4 regions of the Pseudomonas sp. Leaf127 genome follow, and region 1 is predicted to be linked to each of the others. Evidence: riboswitches for the same ligand, from Rfam matches in the RefSeq annotation. Region 1 holds a riboswitch; each other region holds the start of a gene.
The links. Region 1 has a riboswitch for cobalamin ahead of cobO (cob(I)yrinic acid a,c-diamide adenosyltransferase). Riboswitches for the same ligand answer to the same signal wherever they lie in the genome.
Positions count from the first base shown of each region.

Region 1 (6,941 bases):
ACGGCAAGGCACGCGGGGCGTTGTAATACGCGCAAGCCGCGGCTTCAAGGCCGTCATCGGCTTGCGGCAGGCGTGCCCAGTCTTGCGCCTCGATGGGCGGAATCGGCCAGGCCCAGGGTGCGATACCGGTGGACACATCCAGCCAGTCGGCCTCGGCCATCCCGTAACGCTGCGCCGCCGCCCGCAAGCGGCCTCCGTGTTCAAGCATACAATTGTGCTCCTGCACACAGCACCAGCAGCCACAGCCAGACGCCGCGCTGCACCAGTTGCCAGCCGGCCTCGATGGACTCTGCATCGGCAGGCTTGCCTTCACCCAACGGCGGGCGCTCATGCACCTCACCGTGATACACCGCAGGCCCGCCCAGCTCGACGCCCAGCGCACCGGCGCCGGCCGCCATCACCGGGCCCGCATTGGGGCTGTCCCAGGTCGGCCCCTGGGTGCGCCAGCAGCGCAGCGCCAGGCGCGTCTTGCCCAGCACCGCGTAAGTCAGGGCCACCAGCCGCGCCGGCATATAGTTGAGGACATCGTCGATCTTCGCCGCCGCCCAGCCGAAACGCTCGAAACGCTCGTTGCGATAGCCCCACATGGCATCCAGGGTATTGCTCAGCCGGTACAGCACCACGCCCGGCGCCCCGGCCACGACAAACCAGAACAGCGCGGCAAACACCGCATCGCTGCCGTTCTCCAGCACCGACTCGGTGGCGGCACGGGCCACGCCATTGGCATCGAGTTCCGAAGTCTGCCGGCTGACCAGGTAGCCGACCCGCTTGCGCGCCTCGTCCAGGTCATCGCCACGCAAGGCGGCCGCCACCGGTTGCACATGCTCGCCCAGGCTGCGCAGCCCCAGCGCGCAGTACAGCGCCAGGATCTCGACCAGCGTGCCCAGGTACGGCAACCAGCTCAGCAGCGTGATCAACAGGGTCAACGGCACCACGGCCAGCACCCAGGCGGTGACACCATGGCTGCGCCAGCCACGACCAGCGGCATTGAAGCGTTGCTCGATACGCTCGGCATAGCGTCCGAACGCCACCAGCGGATGCCAACGTTTCGGCTCGCCCAGCAACGCATCCAGCGCCACCCCCGCCGCGCTCAACAGCGCCACACTCATGGATGCACTCCCCATTGGTTTTCATACAGCAATTGTTCGAGCGGGCGCGCCTGCGCCCAGCCTTCGAGCACCAGCATCGGTGCCGGATAAAAGCCATCGACCGGTCCCAGGCACAAAATGGCCAGGGGCCGCGCGCCGGCGGGCATGTCGAGCAAGGCGGCCAACGCATCGGGGTCGAACAGCGACACCCAGCCCATGCCCAGGCCTTCGGCCCGCGCCGCCAGCCACATGTTCTGGATGGCGCAGGACAACGACGCGATGTCCATCTCCGGCAAGGTACGCCGGCCAAAGATATGCTGTTCGCGGCCGTCCATCAGCGCCGCGACGATCACCTCGGCGCAATCGCTGATGCCCTCGACCTTGAGTTTCATGAAGTCATCGGCGCGCTCGCCCAGGGCCTCGGCAGTGCGCACCCGCTCCTGCTCGACCTGGGCCTGCAGGCTGGCACGCAAGGTCCGGTCGGTGATGCGGATGAAACGCCAGGGCTGCATCAAACCGACGCTGGGCGCCTGGTGCGCGGCCTCCAGCAAACGCGCCAGCCGTTCGGGCGCCACCGTGCCACCACTGAAGTGGCGCATGTCACGGCGCTCGGCAATGGCCCGGTACACCGCCGCCCGCTCATCGGGGCTGAAGGCTGCGTCGCTCATGGCGTGAACAGCGCCGCAATCGCAGGCGGGCTCGAAGGGAAATAAAAATGCACGTACGAGGCCGTCAACCGGCCCAGGCGATAGACCGCCTCGGCCCCGCGCCCGCCATTGGGGCTCACGCCCCGGGCGATCGGTGTCAGTTCAGTGCTGGTCAATGAGTGATGGTAAGTGTGCCCGCGCAGCAAGCCTTCGGGCAGCGCCACGTTCTGCAACGCCAGGGCCGCCAGGCGCGTTTGCATCACCGCCTCGCCCGGCACCAAACCGGCCAGTTCGACGCGCACGCCCTGGACATCGGTCAGGGCATCGAGCAGGTAGAGCATGCCGCCGCACTCGGCCAGGATCGGTTTGCCTGCCGCGTGATGGGCGGCAATCGCCTCGCGCATCAAACGGTTGGCGCCCAGGGCCACATGGTGCAGCTCGGGATACCCCCCGGGCAGGTACAGGCTATCGGCCTCGGGCAGCTGCGTGTCATGGATCGGCGAGAAGAAACTCAGCTCGGCGCCCATGCCCCGCAGCAGGTCGAGGCTGGCGCCATAGACAAAGGCAAACGCTTCGTCGCGGGCGATGGCGATGCGCACCCCGGCCAGCAACGGCTCGACCGGTTGCGGCTCGGGCGCAGCAAAGGTCACCGGCGGCGGCAGCGTCACTTCGCAAGTGCTGCCCAGCGCCTGGGCGGCGGCGTCCAGGCGCGCGTCCAGATCATTCAATTCACTGGCCTGCACCAGACCCAGATGGCGGCTGGGCAGCTCGATGCCGGTCTCGCGCGACAACGCGCCGTACCAGCGCAGCCCTTCGGTCAGGCTGTTTTCCAGCAGTTGCGCATGGCGCACAGTGCCGACCCGGTTGGCCAGCACGCCGGCAAACGGCAGGTCCGGCTGATAACGCGCCAGCCCCAAGGCCAGGGCGCCGAAGGTCTGGGCCATGGCGGTGCCGTCGATGACGCCCAGCACCGGCACCCCGAAGTGCCGCGCCAGGTCGGCGCTGGACGGGGTGCCGTCGAAGAGGCCCATGACCCCTTCGATCAGAATCAGGTCGGCCTCACCGGCCGCCTCCCAGAGCAGACGGCGGCTGTCTTCGACGCCGATCATCCACAGGTCCAGTTGATAGACCGGCGCACCGCTGGCGCGCTCCAGAATCATCGGGTCGAGAAAATCCGGGCCGCATTTGAACACACGCACCTTGCGCCCCTGATTGCGATGCAACCGGGCCAGCGCAGCGGTGACGGTGGTCTTGCCCTGCCCGGAGGCCGGGGCGGCAATCAATACGGCGGGGCACTGGCGGGCAGCGTCACTCACAGCTCGATGCCCTTTTGCGCACGAATGCCGGCCTGAAAGGCATGCTTGACCATGCCGATCTCCGACACGGTGTCGGCCAGTTCGATCAATTCGGGCTTGGCACCGCGGCCGGTGACCACCACATGCTGCATGGGCGGGCGCGCCTGCAGGTCGGTCAGCACCTGGTCGAGGTCCAGGTAGCCGTGCTTGAGGGCAATATTGAGTTCATCGAGGACCACCAGGCTGATGGCCGGGTCGCTGAGCAATTGCTTCGACACCTCCCAGGCCGCCTGGGCAGCGGCGATGTCGCGCTGACGGTCCTGGGTTTCCCAAGTAAAGCCCTCGCCCATCACGTGATAGCGCACCTGCTCGGGAAAACGCCGGAAAAACAGCTCTTCGCCGGTGCTGTTGCGGCCCTTGATGAACTGCACCACGCCGCATTGCATGTCGTGACCCATGGCCCGGGCCAGCATGCCGAACGCCGAGCTGCTCTTGCCCTTGCCATTGCCGCTGAGCACCAACAGCAGGCCGCACTCATTGGGCGAATTGGCAATGCGCTCGTCGATGATGGCTTTCTTGCGCAGCATGCGCGCCAGGTGGCGTTCGTCACGTTCGGGGGATGGGTTCATCTTCAGCTCTCCGCTGGGGGGCACGCGAAAGCAGACGACAGGACAGCCTCGGGCCGCCAGGCGCGTACCCGTTGCAGAGCATCGCCCGCCGTGATGCTGTGGAAAGAGTGACAGGCCGGTCTCCGGGCTCATGAGCGGGTGTTACCCCTGGCGGTGCGCCTTCCCGGGCAAACCCAGTGGCGTTGGACACCGCCTTGACTCATCTACCGTTGCGGGGGCAGCGCCGGAATTGGACAGGTCCTGACCGGCTTCCCTGTTTCACCTCGCCAATCGATGATTGCAAGGCACCTGAAACAAGCGGCGAAGGGTAGAGGGTTGGGTAAACAGCGTCAAACAGTATTGAATTGAACCTCACGGACGGCGCTTTCTCTATCCATAATCAGCTTTTGGTTTATGGCGAGGCCTCACCATGCTCAAGCGTGTCCCGCATTGCGCAATCATCCTGCTCACCGCAGGCGGCCTGGCAGCCTGTGGCGAAACCGCCAGCCTGCAAGTGGCCGACGGCTCGGGCCCTGCCCCGCAGCTGCCCGCCCCCAACAAGACCCTGCTGCCGACGGTCAATATCGCCCCGGCCATCGGCTGGCCCGAGGGCGGCAAGCCGGTCGCCGCCCCCGGCACGCAAGTGGCCGCCTTTGCCGAAGGCCTGGACCATCCGCGCTGGCTGTATGTCTTGCCCAACGGCGATGTGCTGGTGGCCGAATCCAACACGCCCGCTAAGGAAAATACTGGGGGCGTGCGTGACTGGATCGCCAGAAAGATCATGAGCCGCGCCGGGGCCGGCGTGCCCAGCGCCAACCGCATCACCCTGCTGCGCGATGCCGACCGTGACGGCGTTGCCGAGACCCGCTCGGTGCTGCTGGAAAACCTCAACTCACCGTTCGGCATGACGCTGGTGGGTAATACGCTGTACGTCGCTGACACCGATCGCCTGCTCGGCTTCCCCTATGAAAGCGGCCAGACCCGGATCAGCAGGCCACCTGCGGTGATCACTGACCTGCCAGGTGGCGAGCTGAATCACCACTGGACCAAAAACGTGATCGCCAGCCTCGACGGCAGCAAGCTGTACGTCACGGTCGGCTCCAACAGCAATGTCGGCGAGAACGGCATGGACCAGGAACAGGGGCGCGCCGCCATCTGGGAAGTGGACCGCGCTTCAGGGCAGAAACGCCTCTTCGCCTCGGGGCTGCGCAACCCCAACGGCATGGACTGGGAACCGGTGACCGGCAAACTCTGGACCGCCGTCAACGAGCGCGACGAAATCGGCAGCGACCTGGTGCCCGACTACGTGACCTCGGTGCAGGACGGCGGCTTTTATGGCTGGCCCTACAGCTACTACGGCCAACACGTCGATGAGCGCGTGCAGCCACAAGACCCGCAGAAAGTCGCCAGCGCCCTGGTGCCCGATTACGCCGTGGGGCCGCACACCGCTTCGCTCGGGCTGGTGTTCGCCGACGGCAAGACCCTGGCCGCGCCGTTCGATCAGGGAATGTTCATCGGCCAGCACGGCTCATGGAACCGCAAGCCGCACAGCGGCTACAAGGTGGTGTTCATCCCGTTCAAGGCCGGAAAGCCTGCAGGCCAGCCGGTCGATGTGCTGAGCGGATTCCTGGACAAGGACGAGAAAGCCCTGGGCCGCCCGGTGGGCGTGGTCAACGACCAGCGTGGCGGCCTGCTGGTGGCGGACGATGTAGGCAACCGCATCTGGCGCGTGACATCAGCCAGGTAGGACGGAATGCCGGACCACCGCGACCGAGTGCGTAGCGCTCACAGAAATTGATTAAACGCTGAAATTTTACGACTGCTAACGCAGCCGGTCGCGGGCAAGCGCGCTCCTACCGGGCAGAATAAAGACTGTGAATCACCGGCCGTTCTGCGCCAGGCTTTCCGGGCGGATCACGCGCTTGGCGTTCAGATAGGCCTTCTGCCAGTAAGGCTTGCTCAGGCTGTCGAGCTTGACCGTGCCACCGGTGGCCGGTGCATGCACGAAGCGCCCTTCACCGACATAGATACCGGCATGCGACACCTGCGAGCCGCCGGAGGTGGCGAAGAACACCAGGTCGCCGGTCTGCAACTGTTCACGCCCCACGGTGGGGGCATTCATCACGATCATGTCGCGCGTCGAGCGTGGCAGGCTGATGCCGGCCATGTCACGGTACACATAGCCGATCAGCCCGCTGCAATCGAAACCGGAATCCGGGGTATTGCCGCCCCAGCGATATGGCGTACCCACCAGCCCCAAGGCACGAAACAGCACATCCTCGACCGCCGGTGACGCTACGGTCGCGGGCGCAGCCAGCACGGGGCGCTGAACGATACGGGGTTTCTGGGGGGGTGGTGCGCTGGCGCAGGCGCCGAGCAGCGCTGCGAGGGAAATCACCATCAGGCGTAACGTCATCGACATAACCACAACTACTCCCTTCGGATGCGGCCTTGTTGCCGAAAGCACAAAGCCCGGTCAGGGACCGGGCATCACGTTATTTATGGCGTTTGATAGTAGCGGGTTTTACGCTGGTCGAGGTCATCGCCGTGGTCTGCACGTCGCCGCTTGGCGGTGCCAGCACCAGGGCGCGCTTGGCCTCGATGAAGGTCTTGCTCCAGTACGAGTCGTCCAGGCTGTCGATCCGGACTCCGCCGCTGCGGCGGCTGCTGGAATGAATGAACTGCGCATCCCCCAGGTAGATCGCTGCATGGCTGACACGACCGCGACCGGCGGTGCTGAAGAACAGCAGGTCACCCGGCTTGAGGTCGCGGCGGGCAACCTGCGGTGCATCGATATTGATCATTTCCCGGCTCGAACGCGGCAGGCTCATGCCGGCCTCTTCGCGGAACAGGAAATTGATGAAACCGCTGCAATCGAAGCCCGAGGTAGTCGAGCTGCCGCCAAAACGGTAGCGCGTACCGATCAGCGACTTGCCGCGTTCCAGAATGGAGTCGGCCAGCAACGGCAACTGGTAGGAGGTGTTTCTGGAGAACCCGGCCAGTTCTTCTTCGGCTTCCTGCTCCTGCTGCAATTGAGCAGTGTGGGCATGACGCGCGCCGGACTGGGCGGTGATGGAATGGGTGTACTGCGCCTGGTGTTCAGGCTGCGGCTGGGTGACCGATGACTGGGTCGAGCAACCGAACAGAAACGTGGCAAAAAGCAGTGGCACGAGGGGTGCGAAGCGAACAACTTGCATGGGCACGACCGTGGCGGAAAATTCAGGAGCCGCGACTATGCCTTCAATGAAAGTGATTTGCAAATTCTATCGAATTAAATGTGACTTATGAGTTCAGGCATGACAT
Region 1 covers NZ_LMOA01000020.1:67,951-74,891, reverse strand. Annotated here, with positions in the region: gene cobD (threonine-phosphate decarboxylase CobD) at 1-208, opposite strand, end outside; gene cbiB (adenosylcobinamide-phosphate synthase CbiB) at 201-1,109, opposite strand; gene bluB (5,6-dimethylbenzimidazole synthase) at 1,106-1,756, opposite strand; gene ASF84_RS10975 (cobyrinate a,c-diamide synthase) at 1,753-3,051, opposite strand; gene cobO (cob(I)yrinic acid a,c-diamide adenosyltransferase) at 3,048-3,659, opposite strand; cobalamin riboswitch at 3,756-3,966, opposite strand; gene ASF84_RS10965 (PQQ-dependent sugar dehydrogenase) at 4,069-5,385, shown strand; gene ASF84_RS10960 (C40 family peptidase) at 5,518-6,060, opposite strand; gene ASF84_RS10955 (C40 family peptidase) at 6,134-6,835, opposite strand; gene ASF84_RS10950 (NAD-dependent deacylase) at 6,910-6,941, opposite strand, start outside.

Region 2 (6,941 bases), on a different contig from region 1:
GGGCCTGGGCATGGCGCTGGACAAGGCCTCGGGCGTGCTGCAAGGCAGTGCTGAATCCCTGGATGCCATGAGTGATTCGCTGGCGCAACTGACCGGCATGATGAAAGACCTGGGGTCGAAGTTCAAAACCTCGACCTGGGGCATCATCGCCTTCATCGTACTCAAGCTCTGGGAGTCTTCGCGCTGGTCAGCCGAAAGCCGGCGCAGCGACTGGTGCGTGCGGCAGATGAAGCAGGCCATGGACCAGGGCCGCAAGGAACTGCGCGCCTACAGCGACGTGCGTGACCGTCAGGCCCGCGAAGCGCTGGAACAGGTGGGCGAGCGGCTGGTGCAGTCCATCAACGCGCAATCGCAGCTGCTGGCCGCCGAATTCAAGGGACTCAAGCTGTTGAACATGCAGATGGCCAAACAGGCCCAGGGCCAGCACGAAGCGCTGGTCGAGCAGTTCACCGCCCTGAGCAACCAGATCGGCGAAGGCAATCATTGCCTGGCCAGCCTGGACCGCCACGCCGCGACCGCAGGCGAGCACCTTGAGCAGCTCAAGACCCTGGCCGGGCAAGAGAACCCGCAGGCGCAGGAGCAGCATCAATTGCTGATTGATCACCTGACAACGCTGGCCACCCTCACCGAAGAAAGCAACCTGTCGCTGGACAGCCTTGATCACCGCGCCGAGCGCGCCACCGCGCAACTGGATGAGCTGCAGAACCTGGAACGGCAACTGGCACAACAGGCCCAGGGGCATCACGGGATTCTGATCAAGCAATTGATGACCCTCAGCACCCAGGCCGGCGATGGCAATCGCTCGCTGGCCAGCCTCGATGAGCGCAGCGAACAGAGCGTGCATCACTGGAGCGTGGCGGCGGCGCAGTTACAGGCCTCGGTCGACGGCATTGCCGGTGACCTGCAGCAAGCCACCGGGACGATCACCACCGCGGTGGGCGGGCTGGCCAGCGAGGTCGAGGGTCTGACCGCCCAGGCCCGCGATGCCAGCGAGCCCGCTGACGCTCCCGAGCCGGTGTAACAGGCGATGAAAGAAAAGCCCAATGAATGGGTGTCCATCTCGGACCTGATGGCCGGCGTCATGGCGGTGATCATGCTGATGCTGGTGGTGTCGGTGTTGCAGAACAAGGCCGGCGAAGCCGCTGCCAAGGCCGAGCAGCAGATGCAGGAACTGGCGCGCAGCCAGGGCAATGCCGCACAACAGGCGCGCTTGCAGAGTCTGCTGACCGAGATGCAGGCGGACCTGGAGCGTACCGGTGAGGCGCAACTGGTCGAGATCGACATCGCCAACCGGCGCCTGACCCTGCCCGATGATGCCTTCGCCCGTGGCAGCGCCTGCATCACCCCGGCCACACGCGCCGTGCTGGGCAAGTTGAGTGTGCGGGTGGCGACCTTCATGACCGAGTCGGCGCAGGCACAGGTGCTGGTCGAAGGCCACACCGACAACCTGGCAGTCAATCGTCCGGTGACTGACTTTGCCCGCTACTGCACGGTGTACGACGACAACTACACCTTGTCGGCGGCCCGCGCCCGCGAGGCGCGCAAGCTGCTGATTCAGGCACTCGATGCGCAACAGGCCTTGCGCGTGGGGGTGGCCGGCTACGGTGACTCGCGCCCCAAACCCGGGATCGACCCGGCCAGTGCCTTGAACCGGCGGGTGGAGATCCAGCTGGTGGTCGGCCGCCAGGTGACCGCCGAGTTGTAACCCTGACGGGGCCTGGGCCGTGCGATCGCGCATGGCCTGTGGCATCTGTATTTGACGCCGCCGTTCATCGGTGGTCTTATCCCGCCCCAGTTTCAGGTGTCTCATGCCGCCGTGCATGAGGTGAAACGGGAAGCCGGTGCGTCACCTTGGTGATCAGTCCGGCGCTGCCCCCGCAACGGTAAGCGAGCGACCCCTTCGACACACCACTGTGCCCTGGCATGGGAAGGTGAAGGGATCGTGATCCTCGCAAGCCCGGAGACCGGCCTGAAACCTCAGTGTGGTGCCTCACCACACGCGTTGGCAATCCCGCGGTGGGCGGGCGCAGGCCGGTATCCGTGCGCCTGCGCGTGCGGTCCCCTATGCGTTATTCCCTCCGGGTTCATTCTTTCCTGATCGAGTTGGAATAGCATGTCCCGCTTCTACCCTTTGCACCTGAGCCTGTTGCCCTTGCTGGGCTTTTCCGGCACAGCCCTGGCCGACCCTGGCCCCCTGAACCTGCCGGCCACCTCGGTCAGCGACGTCGCCGCACACGTCCGGCCAGACCTGAACACGCCCATGGCCACCGGTTCACGGCTTGAACTGACGCCCTTGCAGACCCCGGCCAGTCTCAGCCGTCTCGACAGCAAGATGATCGAGCAGCGCAACAACCAGAGCGTGCAGGAAGCAGTCAGCCGCGCGCCGGGCATTTCCAGCATCGTCGCGCCCGGCAACGGCAATACCGCGCTGTCGGCGCGGGGGTTTACCGGACACACGTCGGTGATGACGCTGTTCGACGGCGTACGGTTTTACACCGGGTTCGGCACCCAGACCTTTCCGGTCGACCCCTGGATGGTCGAGCACATCGATGTGCTCAACGGTCCGGCCTCCGTGCTGTACGGCGAAGGCGCCACCGGTGCAACGATCAATGTGATGTCGAAAAAACCGTTCGACGGGCCGATCCGCAATCGCCTGCGCGTCGGCTATGGCTCGTACGATCGCCAGCAGGCCGCCCTGGACAGCGGCGGCTCGCTGAGCGAGCGCCTGAGCTACCGCCTGACCCTCAACCAGCAGCAAAGCAACGGCTGGGTCGCTCACGGTGATTCGCGCAGCGAGGCCTTGAGCGCTGCCCTGCGCTGGCAGGCCAGCGATGACCTGAGTGTCACCCTTGCTCATGAGCGCGGCGACAGCGAGCCGGTGACCTGGTTCGGCACACCGCTGATCGACGGCCATTACCGTGACAACCTGCGTGACAAGAACCACAACATCCGCAATGCCGTGCAGCGCTACAGCGACGAATGGACCCGTCTCAACACCGACTGGCAGATCAGCGATGCGCTCAGCGCCAGCAACCAGGTGTACTGGATCAAGAGCCGCCGCCACTGGCGCAATGCCGAGGTCTATGACTGGCGCGCCAGCCAGGGCCAGTTGCTGCGTGGCGAGTACCTGGAGATCAAGCACGACCAGGAGCAGATCGGCGACCGCCAGACCTTTACGTTGCAGCATTCATTGCTGGGACTGGACAGCCGCACGGTGGTCGGCGCCGAGTACAACAAGATCCGCTTTGCGGTCGGTAACAATTCGCCGTACACGGATGTCGGCGGCGACTACATCGACCCGTGGCAACCGGCCGCCAGCGACTTCCAGAGCCAGTCGCCGTACCGGCCGCTGGCCGATACGCAGACCCGCACCTTGGCCCTGTTTGCCGAAAACCGCCTGCAACTGTCCGAGCGCTGGTCGCTGGTGACCGGCGTGCGCCGTGACCAGAACCAGCTTGAGCGCAACGACAAGCGCACCGACACCCGTAGCGACCGCCGCCTGACCGGCGGCAACTGGCGCGCCGGGCTGGTGTTCGCGGTCACCGATCAACTGTCGTTGTATGGCCAGTACTCGACCAGCGAAGACGGGGTCAGCAACCTGATCACCCTCAGCCCCAGCCAGCAACAGATGGACTTGACCGAGGCCAGGCAGACCGAGCTGGGCTTGAAGCAGGCGTTCCGGGACGGCCGTGGTGAGTGGACCCTGGCGGCGTACCACATCGTCAAGAACAAGGTGCTGACCTTCGACCCGGTCAGCCGCCTCAGCCAGCAGGCCGGCCAGCAGTCGTCCGATGGCCTGGAAGCCAGCCTCGACCTGCAACTGGGGTACGGCTGGCAGGTGGCGGCCAACGCCTCGGTGGTGCGCGCCAAATACGATGATTTCGACGAAAACGTCGATGGCATCAGCGTGTCACGCGCCGGCAATCGGCCGACTGACGTGCCCCGGCGCACGGCCAACCTGTGGCTGAACAAGGCCCTGACCGAGGAACTGGACGCCGGCGTGGGCCTGCGTTATGTCGATGCGCGTTATGCCAATACTGCCAATACCGCCCAAGTGCCGGGCTACACCGTGGTGGACGCCAACCTTGACTGGCAGGTGCTGCCCGAGGTGAGTCTGGGGCTGCAACTGTATAACCTGCTGGACCGGCGCTATGCGGTGACGGCGCAGAACAGCGCCCGGCAATGGCTGATGGGCCAGCCGCGCTCGCTGTTCGTCACCGCTGACTACCGTTTCTGATGCACATGGCGCAGGCACTGAGCCTGCGCCCTCGACAAGGAGTGTTTATGCCCCGTCTGAGCCTTGAAGGGCTGGCATGGGAGGCCGGGCGGGCGTTCCGGCTGGCCGACATCGACCTGCAGGTCGGTGCGCAGGAATTCGTCGGCCTGATCGGTCCCAATGGCAGCGGCAAGAGCAGCCTGCTGCACTGTGCCTGGCGCTTGCATCAACCCACCGCCGGCCAGGTGCGGCTCGATGGCCAGGACCTGTGGCAGCAGTCGGCCCGCTGGAGCGCGCGGCGCATGGCCGTGGTGCAGCAGGAGTTCCCCCAGGACTTCGGCCTGCGGGTGCTGGATGTCGTGCACCTGGGCCGGGCGCCGCACAAGGGTCTGTTCGAAGGGCACAGCGCGGCGGACCTGGCGCTGGTCGAGCAGGCCCTGCAGCGCACCGGCCTGCATGAGTATGGCGTGCGCCTGTTCGCCAGCCTGTCGGGCGGTGAGAAGCAACGCGTGCTGCTGGCCCGCGCCCTGGTGCAGCAACCCGAGCTGTTGATTCTCGACGAGCCGACCAATCATCTGGACCCGCGCTATCAACTGCAATTGCTGCAATTGCTGCGGCGCCTGAAACTCGCCACCCTGGCCAGCTTTCATGACCTGAACCTGGCCGCGGCGTTCTGCGACCGCCTGTATGTGCTGTGCGACGGTCGCTTGATCGCCAGCGGCACGCCCACCGAGGTGCTGACCGCCGAACTGTTGCTTGATGTATTCGGCGTGCAGGCCCTGGTCGACACCCACCCGCGGGCCCCTCATCCACGCATTACCTGGATAACCCACGCATGATCCGTCCCCTTTTCCTGTACCTGGCGCTGGCCTGTGCGGCTGTCGCCGAGGCCAGCGACTACCCACTGACCGTGCGCAGTTGCGAGCGCGACGTGACCTTCACCCAGGCGCCGCAACGTGCTGTCAGCCATGACCTGAACATGACCGACATGCTGCTGGCGCTGGGCCTGCGCGAACGCATGGTCGGCTTTACCGGCATCAGCGGCTGGAAAACCCTCGACCCCGCGCTGCGGGCCCAACTGGCCGGCCTGCCGGAAATCGCCCCCCGCCACCCGTCGGTGGAAAACCTGCTGGCGGTCGGCGCCGACCTGTACGTGGCCGGCTGGAACTACGGCATGCGCGTCGGTGGCCCGGTGACCCCACAGACCCTGGCGCCGTTGGGCATTGCGGTGTACGAATTGAGCGAATCGTGTTCGTTCGTCATGGGACAGCATGAGGCACGCTTTGCCGACCTGTACAACGACCTGCGCAACCTGGGCCGGATCTTTTCCGTCGAGGCCCGCGCCCAGGTGCTGATCGATCAGACCCGGCAGCGGGTGCAGCGCGTGCAGGCAGCCTTGGGCGACAACCCGGTGCGTCCCCGGGTGTTTCTGTATGACAGTGGCGAGGATCGAGCACTGACCTCGGGCCGGCTGGGCATGCCCCAGGCGCTGATCCAGGGCGCCGGCGGGCATAACGTGATGGACGATGTCAGCGGCAGCTGGGTCTCGGTCAACTGGGAAAGCGTGGTGGAGCGTAACCCCGAGGTCATGGTGATCGTCGATTACGGCCCGACGTCCTGGCAGGCCAAGCGTGACTTTCTGCTGCAGCACCCGGCCCTGCAAAGCGTCGATGCCATCCGCCATCAGCGCTTTGTGGTGCTGAGCTATATCCAGGCCACGCCGTCGCTGCACAACGCGCAGGCCTTGGAAATCCTCGCCCAGGCGCTGCATCCGGAACGGTTTGCCGAGGCCGCGCGGTGAAAGGCCGGGTGAGTCGTCGCGGCTACGGCGCCTTGGTCTTATTGCTGCTGGTGTTGCTGGTGCTCTCATGCCTGCTGGCGCTGGGCTTTGGGCCGGCGCACCTGTCGCCGATGCAGGTGGGCGGCATCGTGCTGCAACAGCTGGGTTTTGCCATCGACGGTCCCTGGAGCCGGGGTCAGGAGCAGATCGTCTGGCTGATCCGCGCACCCCGGGTGCTGCTGGGCGCGCTGGTGGGGGCCGGGCTGGCGATGGTCGGCACGGCCTTGCAGGCGGTGACCCGCAACCCGCTGGCCGACCCGCATTTATTGGGGGTCAGTGCCGGGGCGGCGCTGGGTGCGGTGCTGGTGGTGATGCACCTGGGCGCGTTCGCCGGCGCCTTGAGCCTGCCACTGGCGGCGTTCGTCGGAGCGCTGGGCAGCATGCTGCTGGTGCTCAGCCTGGCCAGCCGGCAGGGGCGGCTGGAAAGCGACCGGCTGCTGCTGGCCGGCGTGGCGGTGTCGTTTGTGCTGATGGCCGTGGTCAACCTGCTGCTGTATATCGGCGATCCGCATGCGGCCGGCTCGGTGATGTTCTGGATGCTCGGCGGCCTGGGCCTGGCGCGCTGGGACATGCTTGGCCTGCCGGCGCTGTGTGTACTGGCGGGCCTGATCGCCCTGCTCGCCCTGGCCCGCCCGCTCAATGCCCTGATGAGCGGCGAACACACCGCCGTCAGCCTGGGCTTTGACACGCGTCGGGTGCGCTGGCAAGTGTTTATCAGCACCTCGCTGCTGACCGGGGTGCTGGTGTCGTTGTCCGGGGCCATTGGTTTTGTCGGGCTGATGCTGCCGCACATGGCGCGCTACCTAGTCGGCGCCGAGCACCGACGGCTGATCCCGGTCAGCGCCCTGCTCGGCGCGCTGTTTCTGGTCTGGGTCGATGTGGCAG
Region 2 covers NZ_LMOA01000012.1:499,932-506,872, reverse strand. Annotated here, with positions in the region: gene ASF84_RS10160 (hypothetical protein) at 1-1,021, shown strand, start outside; gene ASF84_RS10155 (OmpA/MotB family protein) at 1,028-1,705, shown strand; cobalamin riboswitch at 1,783-1,987, shown strand; gene ASF84_RS10150 (TonB-dependent receptor) at 2,114-4,237, shown strand; gene ASF84_RS10145 (ABC transporter ATP-binding protein) at 4,285-5,055, shown strand; gene ASF84_RS10140 (ABC transporter substrate-binding protein) at 5,052-6,017, shown strand; gene ASF84_RS10135 (FecCD family ABC transporter permease) at 6,026-6,941, shown strand, end outside.
Region 2: linked by a shared signal. The riboswitch ahead of ASF84_RS10150 (TonB-dependent receptor) and the one ahead of cobO (cob(I)yrinic acid a,c-diamide adenosyltransferase) in region 1 are both predicted to bind cobalamin.

Region 3 (6,941 bases), on a different contig from region 1:
ACCTGATGGATCACCGCTGTGTCAGCTTCCTTTCCGGTCAAAGCAACAGGCCGCTTCCCTGGCATTTCTCGGTGGACGGCGAGGATCATCCCTACACGCCCCACGGTGGCATCACTGTGAATGAGTCAAATGCCTACGTTCAATGTGGTGTTGCAGGCTTCGGTATTGTCCAGGCACCAGGAATCGCCGTTGAGACCTTCCTGGCAAATGGAGAACTGGTTGAGGTGCTCAGTTCCCATCGCCCACAGCCGCGCCTGGTGTCGGTGCTTTATCCAAGCAGAACGCATCTTGCTCCTCAGGTAGAAGCCTTTGTGGGTTGGCTGAAAGAACATTTTCCTGTGCTGCACCCTGACTGGTTCATTGCGCCATCACCTTCGATTGCAGGCTGACGGCGCAACGGCCGGATTTCGCGAACACGTTGCAAGTCGTGTTACAAGGCGCGCAAGCGCAGCAGCCGCGTGCCGTCGAGCGGGTCGGTCAGCCAGTGGCCGTGTACGCCAAAGGCACTGAGCAGGCGTTCGGGGGTCAGCACGTCGTGAGGCAGGCCCAAGGCAATCAGGCGCCCACCGTGGAGCAGGGCCAAACGGTCACATTCCAGCGCCTGGTTGAGGTCGTGCAGGGCGATCACGCAGGTGACCGGCAAGGCCTTGACCAGGCCGAGAATACTCAACTGATGCTGAATGTCGAGGTGGTTGGTGGGTTCGTCCAGCAGCAGGATCTGCGGCCGTTGCGCCAGGGCGCGGGCAATATGCGCGCGTTGGCGTTCGCCGCCGGACAGGGTCTGCCAGTGACGCTCGCGCAGGTGCAGCAGGTCGACGTCCACCAGGGCCTGGCGCACGATCTCATCGTCTTCGCCGCTCCAGGGTGCCAGCGCCGACAGCCAGGGCGTGCGACCCAGCTCCACGGCGTCGCGCACGGTGATGCTGTCGCTGGTGTCGGCCTGCTGCTCGACCACCGCCAGTTGCCGGGCCACGTCACGGCGCTTCATCTGTGCCAGCGGCTGGCCGGCCAGGTGCACGCTGCCGGCGCTGGGTGCCAGAATGCCTGACAGCAGCTTGAGCAGGGTGGATTTGCCCGAACCGTTAGGGCCGACAATGCCCAGGGTTTCGCCGGGCCGCACGCTGAGGCTGACGTCCTGCAGCAAGGCCTGGCCCTTGACGATATGGGTCAGCCCGATGCAGCCGAGCGCTGCGGTATCGAGCAAGGGAGAAAAGGCATTCATCGCGGGCTTTTTCCCCGGATCAGGATCAGGGCGAACACCGGCGCGCCGATCAGCGCGGTGATCACCCCGACCGGCAGGGTCTGGCCCTTGATCAATGTGCGCGACAGCACGTCAGCGGCAATCAGAAACAGCGCGCCGCACAAGGCGCTGACCGGCACCAGCCGGGTATGGCGCACGCCGACCAGCATGCGCACGGCATGCGGGATCACCAGACCGACAAAACCGATGGAGCCGACAATCGACACCATCACGGCGGTGATCAGCGCTGCGCAGGTGATCAGCAGTACTTGCACACGGCGTACCGCAATGCCCAGCGAGGCGGCCGAGTCGCTGCCGAACATGAACGCATCCAGCGCCCGGCGATGCCACATGCACACCAGCAGGCCGGCCAGCACCACCGGCACCGCCAGCCACACCGAATGCCAGCGCACGCCGCTGAGGTTGCCCAGCAGCCAGAACATGATCCCGCGTGCCTGCTCGGAGCTGGCCGACTTGGTGATCAGAAACGACGTCAGGGCATTGAACAGTTGTGAGCCGGCAATGCCCGCCAGAATGATATGCCCGGCCGCGCTTGAGCCTTGGGAAGAGCGGGCGAGCAGGGCGACCATGGCAAACGCGGCCATGGCGCCGGCGAATGCGCCGGCCGACAGCGAAATCGCCCCGGCACCGATGCCCAGCAGGGCGACCAGCACCGCACCGGTCGAGGCTCCGGCAGAAATACCCAGCAAATACGGCTCGGCCAGCGGGTTGCGCAGCAGCGATTGCAGCACCACCCCTGACAGCGCAAGGCCGGCACCGCAGGCGGCGGCGACGATGGCACGGGTCAGGCGGTAGTTCCAGATGATGCCTTCGTCGATGGGGTCAACCGGGAAACCGGCGCCCCATAGCTTGTTGGCCAGGATCTGCCCGACCACCTCCATGCTGATGTAGGTTTCGCCGATGGCGGCGCCGGCGATCACGGCCAGTACCAGCACAACGCTGACCCACAGGGCATGGCCCACCAACACCCAGGCTCTCATGGGGCCTTGTTGAACCGGTCAGCAGCGTCGGCCAGCTCTTCGATACCTGTGAACATGCGCAGGCTGGCCTGCATGGCGTCGGCGTCGATGATGACGATGCGGTCGTTCTTGACCGCGTCCATGTTGCGCGTCACCGGGTCCGACTTGAGGAAGGCCAGTTTGCGCGTGTAGTCGTCAGCCGGAAAGCGGCGGCGGTCCATGCGGGCGATGACCAGGATGTTCGGGTTGGCCTTGGCAATGGTTTCCCAGCCCACGGTCGGCCACTCTTCATCGGAGGCGACGATGTTGCGCAGCCCCAGGCTGTTGAGCATGAAATCCGGAATGCCTTTGCGCCCGGCCACATACGGGTCGATGTCGAGGTCGGCACTGGAGAACCAGAACACTGCCGAGACGTCTTTGGCCTTGTTGCGGTCGACGTTGGCCAGCGCCTTGGCCAGCCGCGCCTTCAGTTCGTCGACCACCTGACGGCCACGGTCCTGGACGTCGAAGATCTGTGCCAGTTGCTCGACGCTTTTATAGAGGGTGTCGATGCGAAACGGCTCCAGCCGCGTACCGTCGGCGCCGACCAGGTTGTCCTTGCCTTCACAGTCCGAAGGCAAGATGTAGGTCGGGATCTTCAGGTCATGAAACTGCTCGCGGGTGCCGACCACCCCCTGTTTGCCCACCATCCACTCCAGTTGCACGGCCACCAGCCCTGGGCGCTTGCCGATCACTGCTTCGAAACTGGGGTCGTTGTCGGCCAGGCGCTCGACCTTGTCGTTCTGGGCCTTGAAGCGCGGCAGTACGTCGTTGAACCACAGTGAAGTGCCGGCCAGGCGTTCACCCAGGCCCAGTTCATAGAGCATCTCGGTGCCGGCCTGGCCGATGGTCACCGCCTTGTCCGGGGCCTTGGCGAAGGTCAGCGGCAGGCCGCAGTTCTCGAGCGTCAGCGGATACCGGGTGGGGGCGGCAAGGCTCTGGGCGCAAAAGCCCAGGGTGACCATCAGCAGGGTCAGGCGCGGCAGCGACAGCAGGGGCGGCATGAAAGGGCGATCTCCATTTCGTACGAAAGCGGGACGCAGTGTACAGGCAGGAAATACATCGCGGTCGCGACCCGACAGGCAGGCCTCGGCAGAACACACGACAGCAAGGCGTGCGCGGATGTCCTTCCCGGACACCCCGCCGGTCAGTAAAAATTCAGGTCGGCAGGTCTCCTGACTGGCACGTCTGCGCCTTGCTCCAGCCTTCCCGGGGATGAAACCCAGTGGCGCCTATGAAGCGGCTCGATGCCTACAGTTGCGGGGGCAGTTTCGTTTGCTTTTACCTGAGCGGTGACTGCGCATCGGTGGTGCTGCGTTACAAACCGGATCGCAATGCTCATTTACTTGAGTAAACTCCGCTTGCTCGCCGCTTTGCGCCTTGCCTCACCTTCGCTCGTCGACTTCTCAGGCAAAACCAGGCGTTTCACGGCCTGCGAATTCCCTGTTAGTTCCTCTCGGAAACCGACGGCGGCGATGGTAAACCATCGACACACGAGTCGCTAACGGTTTGTGTCCAGCCGCTGCAGGCAGTTGATCAGGTGCAGGCGCATGGCCGCGCGGGCCGCGTCGCCGTCCTGATGGACGATGGCCGTGAAGATCTGCGCCTGCTCGCGGGCCTGGGCCTCGGGGTCTTCGGCATGCGCCAGCACGGGCTGGTTGCCGAACCCGGTGCCGATGCGTGGCAGGATGCTGCTGCCCAACTGGTTCATCACGTCGGTGAAAAAGCCATTGGCGGTGCACAGGGCAATATGGCGATGGAACTGGTAGTCGGCCTGTACCGTATCGACGCCTTGCCGGGCGCAATCCTGCAGATGCTGCAACGCCTGGGCGATGGCCTCCAGTTGTTCCGGGGTGCGGCGCCGGGCGGCGAGGGCGGCGGCTTCCGGCTCCAGGCTCAGGCGCAGTTCGAGCACCGCCACGGCGTCGTGGCGCGTGCCGACCGCTGGCTCGTCGGGCGTTGCGCTGCGTGCTTGTGCGGCATCGACCACGAAGGTGCCGATGCCGTGGCGGGTTTCCACCAGGCCCTCGGCCTGCAGGCGCGACATGGCTTCACGCACCACGGTACGGCTGACACCGGTTTCAAGGATGATGGCCTGCTCGGTGGGCAGTTTTTCACCGCTTTTGATCTCGCCTTCACGAATCCTGCGGGAAAACTCGGCGACCAGCTGCTGGGTCAGGTTCGAGCGACGGCCCGAGGCTGCGGATGGTTGGTCCATATCGATGGGTCAGGTCCTGTGGGGCGCTGAGTATAACCTCGTGACGCGCCGGGATGCGGGTGTGTTTGTCGTTCTGTGCGGCCTATAATCGGGTATCCGACAAGAACGAGGCTGTAATGTCCGACAACGCCGCTCCCGCGCAGAAAAACCATCGACGCCTGGCCGAAACCCTGGTCGACCGCTTTGCCCAGCGCATGCGCGACGGCGTGCTGCAGCGCGGCGAAAAGCTGCCCTCGGAAGTGCACATCATGGAAGCCGAAGGTGTCAGTCGCACCGTTGTGCGTGATGCCCTGTCGCGGCTGCAGGCTGCCGGTCTGGTCGAGACCCGGCACGGGGTCGGCACCTTCGTGCTCGACATGCCGGCGCCGGAAGGCTTCAGCGTGGGGCCGGCGACCATCGCCACCTTGTCCGATGTACTCAATCTGCTGGAGTTTCGCCTGAGCGTGGAAGTGGAAGCCGCCGGCATGGCCGCCCAGCGGCGCAGCCCCGAGGCGTTGCTGGAACTGAAGCGGGCCTTCGAGGCGCTGCTCGAAGGCCCGCAAAAATCCGGTACCACCATCAATGCCGACTTTCAGTTCCATCTGAAGATTGCCAAGGCCAGCGGCAATGCCTACCTGATCGACATCATGAAGCACTTGGGCACCAAGCTGATCCCGCGCACCCGCATGAACTCGGCCTACACCGGTCAGAGCGACCGTACCGCCTACCTCAAGGGCATCGATGCCGAACACCGGCAGATCTACGAAGCCATCGCCCAGGGCAACGTCGACGCCGCGCGTGCCGCCATGTACCTGCACCTCAACGGCAGCCGCATGCGCCTGCGCCGCACCCAGTCGCTATACGGCGACTGACCCCCCGTAGGAGCGCGCTTGCCGGAATGCCGGACCACCGCGACCGGCTGCGTTAGCAGTCGTAAATTTTCAGCGTTTCCAAAAATTTGCGAGCGCTACGCACTCGGTCGCCGGCAAGCGGGCTCCTACCGGACGGTGCCTGTCCGAATAGCCCACTCTGCCGGAATGCCGCGACCGGCTGCGCCAGCAGTCGTAAAATTTCAGCGTTTCCGAGAATTTGCGAGCGCTGCGCACTCGGTCGCCGGCAAGCGGGCTCCTACCGGACGGTGCCTGTCCCAATAGCCTGCTGGCCCGCACCTCAACGGCAGCCGCATGCGCCTGCGCCGCACCCAGTCGCTGTACGGCGACTGGGCCCCGGTAGGAGCGCGCTTGCCCGCGACCGGCTGCGTAGCAGTCGTAAAAATAGTGGCGTTTCCAAGATTTCTGCGAGCGCTACGCACTCGGTCGCCGGCAAGCGGGCTCCTACCGAACCGTGCCTGTCCGAATAGCCCACTCTGCCGGACCACCGCGACCGGCTGCGCCAGCAGTCGTAAAATTTCAGCGTTTCCGAGAATTTGCGAGCGCTGCGCACTCGGTCGCGGGCAAGCGCGCTCCTACCGGGCCGCAATCGCACGATCAGAGAAAGTTGTACTGCACCCCGACCCGCAACCGCAGCTGGCGTTCATCGTCGGTGGCGTTGACCTTGATGTCACCCACCTCGAAGAACGGTGTCCAGTTCTTGTCCCACTTGTACTTGAACGCTGCGTTCTGCTCGTAGTCGCTGGTGTCGTTGTCGTAGCGGATGTAGTCGGCATCGAAGTAGATGAACTGGTACTCGTACGCCCAGGCACTGCCCTTGGGCGCGTAGTTGAGCCACACGTCATAGCGGTTGACCGTCTGGTCGTCCGAGGCGTTGTAGGCCATGTTCTTGTTGACCTTGTCGCGGTCGAGTTTGATCGAGTCGAAGCGATAGCGGCCCGACAGGCTCAGCTCGTCGGTCAGCTTGTAGCCGACCTTCAGGCCGGTCTTGTACGCCGTCGATTTCTCGATACTTTCCAGCTGGAAGGACGGGGTGAAGGTCCACTTGCTGTCGAGCTTGTACTGGTAACTGACGGTCAGCTCATGGCCGCTGCCCACGGTGTTGTCGAATGCCACGTCCTGGCGGTCACCGGCGGTCTTGTACTTGAGCTCGCCTTCGAAGCCCCAGCCGCTTTCCAGGCGCGTGCCGAACTTGACCCGGTCCGAGTGCATGCGCGACTCCTCCGTGTACTGGTGCCGGTAGTTGACGTAACCGGTATTGCCGGCCTGAACCCAGGCACTGGTCAGCAGGGTGGTGGAAGTCAGCGCGATCAGAGAGATGATTTTTTTCATTTTTTTATTCTTGTGATTGAGTTGATTTTCAGGGTTTTTCAGCAAATCGCAGGCAGCCGGATCCCGTGGCCGTAAAGGCCGCAAATCAAACTGACAGCGGGAGAGGCAGCGGCAAGCGGTGAGCTTCAAGCGGCAAGAAGCGATGCAGCGTCCTCGCGTGGTTCTTGCGGCTTGTCACCTGCAGCTTGTCGCTCGGTATTCAACCAGTGGGGCGGGCGTCCAGGTCGCGGCTGGCCTGGATCAGCAGCCTCGAGTAGTCGTGA
Region 3 covers NZ_LMOA01000012.1:132,437-139,377, forward strand. Annotated here, with positions in the region: gene ASF84_RS08420 (LysR family transcriptional regulator) at 1-389, shown strand, start outside; gene ASF84_RS08425 (ABC transporter ATP-binding protein) at 431-1,222, opposite strand; gene ASF84_RS08430 (FecCD family ABC transporter permease) at 1,219-2,241, opposite strand; gene ASF84_RS08435 (ABC transporter substrate-binding protein) at 2,238-3,251, opposite strand; cobalamin riboswitch at 3,408-3,742, opposite strand; gene ASF84_RS08440 (FadR/GntR family transcriptional regulator) at 3,761-4,477, opposite strand; gene ASF84_RS08445 (FadR/GntR family transcriptional regulator) at 4,594-5,328, shown strand; gene ASF84_RS08450 (oligogalacturonate-specific porin KdgM family protein) at 5,944-6,678, opposite strand; gene ASF84_RS08455 (ABC transporter ATP-binding protein) at 6,878-6,941, opposite strand, start outside.
Region 3: linked by a shared signal. The riboswitch ahead of ASF84_RS08435 (ABC transporter substrate-binding protein) and the one ahead of cobO (cob(I)yrinic acid a,c-diamide adenosyltransferase) in region 1 are both predicted to bind cobalamin.

Region 4 (6,941 bases), on a different contig from region 1:
CCGCCTGGGTACGGCGCTTGGCCTGGGCGCCCTCGCCCGGGTCATTGACGATAAATGGGTAGATGTTGGGCAACGGGCCAAGGATAGCGTCCGGCCAGCACGTCGCCGACAGCCCGACCCCCTTGCCCGGCAGCCACTCCAGGTTGCCGTGCTTGCCCACATGGATCACCGCCTGGGCGCCATAGGCAAAACGCAGCCAGAAGTAGAACGCCAGGTAACCATGGGGTGGTATTAAATCGGGGTCGTGGTACACCGCACTGGGGTCGACCTGGTAACCGCGGGCCGGCTGGATGCCGACAAAGGTCAGGCCCAGGCGCAGCCCGGCGACCATCATGCGCCCGCCACGAAACATCGGGTCGGCTTCAGGCGCCCCCCAGCGCTGGATCACCGCCTCACGATTGGCCTCTGGCAAGGTGGCAAACGCCGTCAGGTAGTCTTGCAGTGCCAGGCTTTGCTGGCACGGCCGCAGATCGAGGCTGTCCAGGTCGTTGGTCACCCCGCCCAGCAATTGCTGGATCAGCGCGGTGCCGCTGTCGGGCAGCCCCTCGACCGGATAGCCTTGCTGTTGCATGGCGCGCAGGATATTCAGCGCCGCCGCTGGCGTGTCCAGCCCCACCCCATTGCCGATACGGCCGTCGCGGGTGGGGTAGTTGGCCAGGATCAGGGCGATGCGCTTGTCGGCATTGTTGCGCCGCGCCAGCTCGATCCAGTTGCGCGCCAGGTGCGCGACGAAGTCCATGCGCTCGGGCTGGGCGCGGTAGCAGACCACGTCCGACTGGCTGCGCTCGCTGTGCCAGGCCAGGTCCTTGAAGCTGATCGGCCGGCTGATGATGCGCCCGTCCAGCTCCGGCAAGGCGATGTGCATGGCCAGGTCACGGGCACCCAGGCCCAGGTCGCTGGCCTGCCAGGCCGGCTCGTTGTCCTGGGCGCAGATGGCCTGGATCACCGGGACATCGCGCCGGAACGGCCGCAAGTGCGGCGTTTCCGGGCTCGACTGGGCAAAGCCTGTGGTGTTGAGAATCAACGCGGCATCGGCCTCGTCCAGCCAGTCTTCGACGGCCGTCAGACAGCCGGCTTCCTTGAGGCTGGCCACGGCGATCGGCAGCGGGTTGAGGCCCTGGGCCTGCAAGCGCTGGCAGAACACGTCGATGAACGAAGTGTTGGCCGCCTGCAAGTGCGAGCGGTAGAAGATCAAGGCCGCTACCGGTGCGTCGGCGGCCCAGTCGGTTTGCCAATCGGCCAGTTGCGCCCGGGTCTTGTGCGGATGGTAGATGACGGCACGTGGCAGGGCCTGGGGCTCTTGCCAGGCGTAGTCGCGCCCCAGCCACTGGCTGGCCATGCAGTTGAACAGGTTCAGGGCATTGTCCAGCCCGCCCTGGCGTAAAAACTGCCAGAGCCGCTCGCCCTCGGCGGCCGGCACCGTGCTGAAATCGGATAATTCCGGGTCCGGGCGATCGCAGCCCGGCACCAGGATCACCTGCACACCACGCGCCGCCAGCTCCAGCAGGCGCTGCACGCCGTAGCGCCAGTAGCCGATGCCGCCGTGCAGCGAGAGCAGGATGACCCGCGCATGCTGCAGCACTTCTTCGACATACAGGTCGACCGAGGCGTGATTCTGCACCTGCATCGGGTTGGCCAGGCGCAGGCTCGGGTAGTCGTCCGGCAATTGCTGCGCAGCCTCGGCCAGCAAGGCCAGGCTGGAGTCGCCGCTGCAGAGAATCACCAGGTCGGCGGGGGTTTGCCCCAGGTCGGCAATGCTGTCGTCCGTTACGAAACCACCGGGCTGGGTTCTCAGCAGGTGCATGGCTTAACCGGCCAATGCCGCGTGCAAGCGCGCTTCAAGCACCGCCGCATCCAGTTCCTGGCCGATCAGCACCAGGTGCGTGGCGCGCTCTTCATCTGCGCGCCAAGCGCGGTCGAAATGCTTGTCGAAGCGGGTGCCGACGCCTTGCACCAACAGGCGCATCGGCTTGCCGGGGATGGCCACGAAGCCCTTGACCCGCAGGATGCCGTGCTCGACCACCAGTTGCGTCAGGGCCGCGAGCAGGCGCGCTTCTTCAGCCTCGGGCAGCTTGATCGAGATCGAGTCGAAAGCGTCGTGATCGTGGTCGTCGTGGTCATCACCTTCGTGATGGTCATGATGGGTCTTGCGCCCGTCGATGTGCCGCTCGGACTCGGCGCCGACCCCCAGCAGCACGCTCAGTGGCAAGCGGCCGTTACTGGCCTCGATCACCTTGACCGCCGGCGGCAGCTCTTCGGCGACTTCGGCGCGCACGGCGGCCAGGCCCTCGGCGTCGATCATGTCGGCCTTGTTGAGGATCACCAGGTCGGCGCTGGCCAGTTGGTCGGCGAACAGCTCGTGCAGCGGCGATTCGTGGTCCAGGTTGGGGTCCAGCTTGCGCTGCGCGTCGACCTGGTCCGGGTAGGCGGCGAAGGTGCCGGCCTTGACTGCCGGGCTGTCGACCACGGTGATCACGGCATCAACGGTGCAGGCGGTGCGGATTTCCGGCCACTGGAAGGCCTGCACCAGCGGCTTGGGCAAGGCCAGGCCGCTGGTTTCGATCAGAATGTGGTCCAGTTCGCCACGGCGCTCGACCAGCTCGCGCATCACCGGGAAGAACTCTTCCTGCACGGTGCAGCACAGGCAGCCGTTGGCCAGTTCGAAAATGCGGCCATTGGCTTCTTCTTCGGTACAGCCGATGGTGCATTGCTTGAGGATTTCACCGTCGATGCCCAGCTCGCCGAACTCGTTGACGATCACCGCGATGCGCCGGCCTTCGGCGTTATCAAGCATGTGGCGCAGCAAGGTGGTTTTGCCCGAGCCCAGAAAGCCGGTGACGATGGTGACGGGAAGCTTGGACTGCGTTTTCATCGGATGCCCTTTGGTCATGCGGCGGGCAAACAGGACGACAGCCGCGCGCCGGGCGCACAGTGCGAATCGCCACCGGATCACCCCGCCCGGTTGTAGTGAGAATTCGGTTGAGGCAGGTCTCCTGGCTGGCGGCGTGGCCATGGCCTGCTGGCCAGGCCGTTCGCCGCGCCTTCCCGCCCAGGGCAGTGGCTGTGCGACGAACAGGACCGTTTACAGTTGCGGGGGCAGCTACGGCTCGACCGTATTCCCGTCTTAGCCTTGCGCCATTTGCACAAGGAACCTCAGACCGGCAAGGCTACGCAGTGGCTGGGCAAGGGTCAATGTCAAGATTGACGTCATGCATGGCTCATGCTCTGCTACACACCTTGTTACGGGTGCCCTTCACAGGGTGAAACGGGAAACCGGTGCTGTCGTCCGCCTGCCAATGGGCTGACACAAAGTCCGGTGCTGCCCCCGCAACGGTAAGCGAGCGAAGGGTCTATCCACTGTGCCACGGCATGGGAAGGCGATCCTTGCATGACGTCCTGAACGTCCCTCGCCAGCCCGGAGACCGGCCCGCTATCTATTTCTCTGACAACCCCGCGGTGGGCGGGCGCAGTCGATACGGGCCGATGTTCGTCGCCCCGCGTCCATGCGCCTGCCTGCCCTTTTGAAAACAAGAGGCAAGCCGTATGTCGATCATCAGCAGCAGCCACCCCGCCGCCACTCCCACCACCCTCAGCCAGCGCCTGACGGCCGCCATCGGCGCGGTATTGCTCGGTTGCAGCCTGGTGTATTTCGCCGGCTTCTCGCACATCGACGCGGTGCACAATGCCGCCCACGACACCCGGCACAGCGCCGCCTTTCCTTGCCATTGAGGCCTGACCATGTTCAAGCGAATTGTGCAGACCGCAGGTTTCAGCGGCCTGCTGGCCGCCCTGCTGCTGACCCTGGTGCAGAGCCTGTGGCTGACGCCACTGATTCTTGAAGCGGAAACCTTCGAGCAGGCACCGGCCACCCAGGAACACACCCACGCGCCGGGCGCTGCCGCCCATGTGCATGCGCACGACGACGAGGCCTGGGCACCGGCCGATGGCTGGCAGCGCTTGCTGTCGACCACCGGTGGCAATCTGGTGGTGGCCGTGGGCTTTGCCCTGATGCTGGCCGGGCTCTACACCCTGCGTGCGCCGGGCAGCACGCTGCAGGGCCTGTTCTGGGGACTGGCCGGGTTTGCGGTGTTTGTCCTGGCGCCTACCCTGGGGCTGCCTCCGGAATTGCCGGGGACGGCAGCGGCCGAACTGGGCCTGCGCCAGAACTGGTGGATTTCCACCGCCGCCGCCACGGCTGCGGGCCTGGCGCTGATCGTGTTCGGCCGCGGCACCTTGCTCAAACTGCTGGGGGTGGCCGTGCTGGTGGTGCCGCATGTGATCGGCGCACCTCAACCGGAACAGCATGCGAGCCTGGCACCCGAGGCGCTGGCGTCGCAGTTCATCGTTGCGTCGTTGGTGACCAATGCACTGTTCTGGGCCGCCCTGGGGGCCATCAGCGCCTGGCTGTTCCGCCGCAGCCGGCATGCCGGTCAGTACTGACCGGCCGTGGCTGGCCCTGGGCCTGGGCTGCCGACACAGCTGCCCGGCCGAGGTGCTGCTGGCGCTGATCACACAGAGCCTGCATGACCATGGCCTGGGTATCGGGGCGGTCAGTGCGCTGGCTTCCATCGACAGCAAGTGCGACGAGCCGGGCTTGTGGCAGGCTGCCGAACAACTCGGCCTGCCGCTGGTGTTTTTCAGTGCAGCACAGCTCCAGGCCTATGAAGGCCAGTTGACTCACCACTCGGCGCTGGCCTTCGAGCGCACCGGCTGTCGTGGCGTGGCCGAAAGCACGGCGCTGGCACTGGCCAGCCAGTTGAGCGGCAAGCCTGCCTGGTTGCGCATCACCTACCGGAAAAACGATCAGGCCACATTGGCCTTGGCCAGCAGCCCTGTTACAGGCAGATAATACCGGCTTTATTGCGACCTTATTTCTTGCACGTCTCTGGAGTGTTCATTGACTGTTTATTTCATCGGTGCCGGCCCCGGCGATCCCGAGCTGATCACCGTCAAGGGCCAGCGCCTGATTCGCACGTGCCCGGTCATTATCTATGCCGGCTCGCTGGTCCCCCTGGCCGTGCTGGAGGGCCATAGCGCCCATCAAGTGGTCAACAGCGCCGAGTTACACCTGGAACAGATCATCGCCTTGATGAAATCGGCTCATGCACAAGGCCAGGATGTGGCCCGGGTGCATTCCGGCGACCCGAGCCTGTACGGGGCGATCGGCGAGCAGATTCGCTGCCTGCGCGAACTGGATATTGCGTTTCAGATCGTTCCCGGTGTCACCGCCACGGCCGCTTGCGCGGCCCTGCTGGAAAGCGAGCTGACCCTGCCGGACGTGGCCCAGAGCGTGATCCTGACCCGCTTTGCCGACAGCAGCCCCATGCCGGCCGGTGAAGCCTTGGGTGACCTGGCACGGCATGGCACGACCATGGCCATTCATCTGGGGATCAAGCATATCGGGGCGATCGTGGCCGAGCTGTTGCCACATTACGGGACCGACTGCCCGATTGCCGTGGTGCACCGCGCCAGCTGGCCGGACCAGGACTGGGTGCTGGGCACGCTGGCCGACATCGAAGACAAGGTAAAGGCCAAGGGCTTCAGGCGCACGGCGCTGATTCTGGTCGGGCGGGTACTGGCAACGGACACGTTTGCCGAGTCATCGCTGTATCGGGCGGGGCATGCGCATTTGTACAGGCCAGTGTAGGAGCCCGCTTGCCGGCGACCGAGTGCGCAGCGCTCGCAAAAATCTCGAAAACACCACAAATTTACGACTGCTGCGCAGCCGGTCACGGGTAGGAGCGCGCTTGCCGGAATGCCGGACCACCGCGACCGAGTGCGCAGCGCTCGCAGAAATCTCGGAAACACCACAAATTTACGACTGCTGCGCAGCCGGTCGCAGGTAGGAGCCCGCTTGCCGGCGACCGAGTGCGCAGCGCTCGCAGAAATCTCGAAAACACCACAACTTTACGACTGCTGCGCAGCCGGTCGCGGGTAGGAGCGCGCTTGCCCGCGACCGAGTGCGCAGCGCTCGCAAAAATCTCGAAAACACCACAACTTTACGACTGCTGCGCAGCCGGTCGCGGTGGTCCGGCATTCCGGCAGAGCGCGACCAGGGAGTGCGCGAGTTGATCAGTAGTAGGCGTTTTCTTTCTGGGTATGGTCGGTTACGTCACGCACGCCGTGCAGCTCGGGGATGCGCTCGAGCAGGGTGCGCTCGATGCCTTCCTTGAGCGTCACGTCGGCCTGGCCGCAGCCCTGGCAGCCGCCGCCGAACTGCAGGACGGCGATGCTCTGCTCGCCCTCCTCGACCACGTCGATCAGGCTGACCTGGCCGCCATGGCTGGCAAGTCCCGGATTGATCTCGGTTTGCAGGTAGTAGTTGATGCGCTCGTTGATCGGGCTGTCGGCATTGACGGTCGGCACCTTGGCATTGGGGGCCTTGATGGTCAACTGGCCGCCCATGCGGTCGGTGGCGTAGTCGACCACGGCATCGTCCAGGAAGGCCTCGCTGAAGCCGTCGATCCAGGCGGTGAAGCGCGCCAGGCCGATGGCCTTGTCTTCGGGCTTTTCTTCGCCCGGCTTGCAGTAGGCAATGCAGGTTTCAGCGTATTGGGTGCCGGGCTGGGTAATGAATACCCGGATGCCGATGCCTGGGGTGTTCTGCTTTTCCAGCAGATCGGCCAGGTAGTCGTGGGCAGCATCGGTAATGGTGATAGCGGTCATGAAATTTCCTCGCAGACGTGCTGGCAGTTTACGCCAATCGGTGGCGCCGCACAAAACCCAGTATTTTTGTCAGGATAGCGCAACCGAGCGGCGCGCGGCCCTGCGCGCGTCCAGCCAGCCCTTCATGCGCACGTACAACCCCTTCTCGATCCACTCGTAACTGATCCAGGCACCAATGGCGATCACCGGTACACAGAAGGCAAACACCAGATACGGGTCGAGCCCGTAGCGTTGCGCCACCAGCAGGCCGCCATAGAGCACCAGCACATGCAGCA
Region 4 covers NZ_LMOA01000021.1:338,481-345,421, forward strand. Annotated here, with positions in the region: gene cobN (cobaltochelatase subunit CobN) at 1-1,804, opposite strand, end outside; gene cobW (cobalamin biosynthesis protein CobW) at 1,808-2,872, opposite strand; cobalamin riboswitch at 2,967-3,171, opposite strand; cobalamin riboswitch at 3,228-3,445, shown strand; gene ASF84_RS14875 (CbtB domain-containing protein) at 3,544-3,729, shown strand; gene ASF84_RS14880 (CbtA family protein) at 3,739-4,440, shown strand; gene ASF84_RS14885 (cobalamin biosynthesis protein) at 4,424-4,849, shown strand; gene cobM (precorrin-4 C(11)-methyltransferase) at 4,898-5,647, shown strand; gene nfuA (Fe-S biogenesis protein NfuA) at 6,073-6,666, opposite strand; gene ASF84_RS14900 (acyltransferase family protein) at 6,736-6,941, opposite strand, start outside.
Region 4: linked by a shared signal. The riboswitch ahead of cobW (cobalamin biosynthesis protein CobW) and the one ahead of cobO (cob(I)yrinic acid a,c-diamide adenosyltransferase) in region 1 are both predicted to bind cobalamin.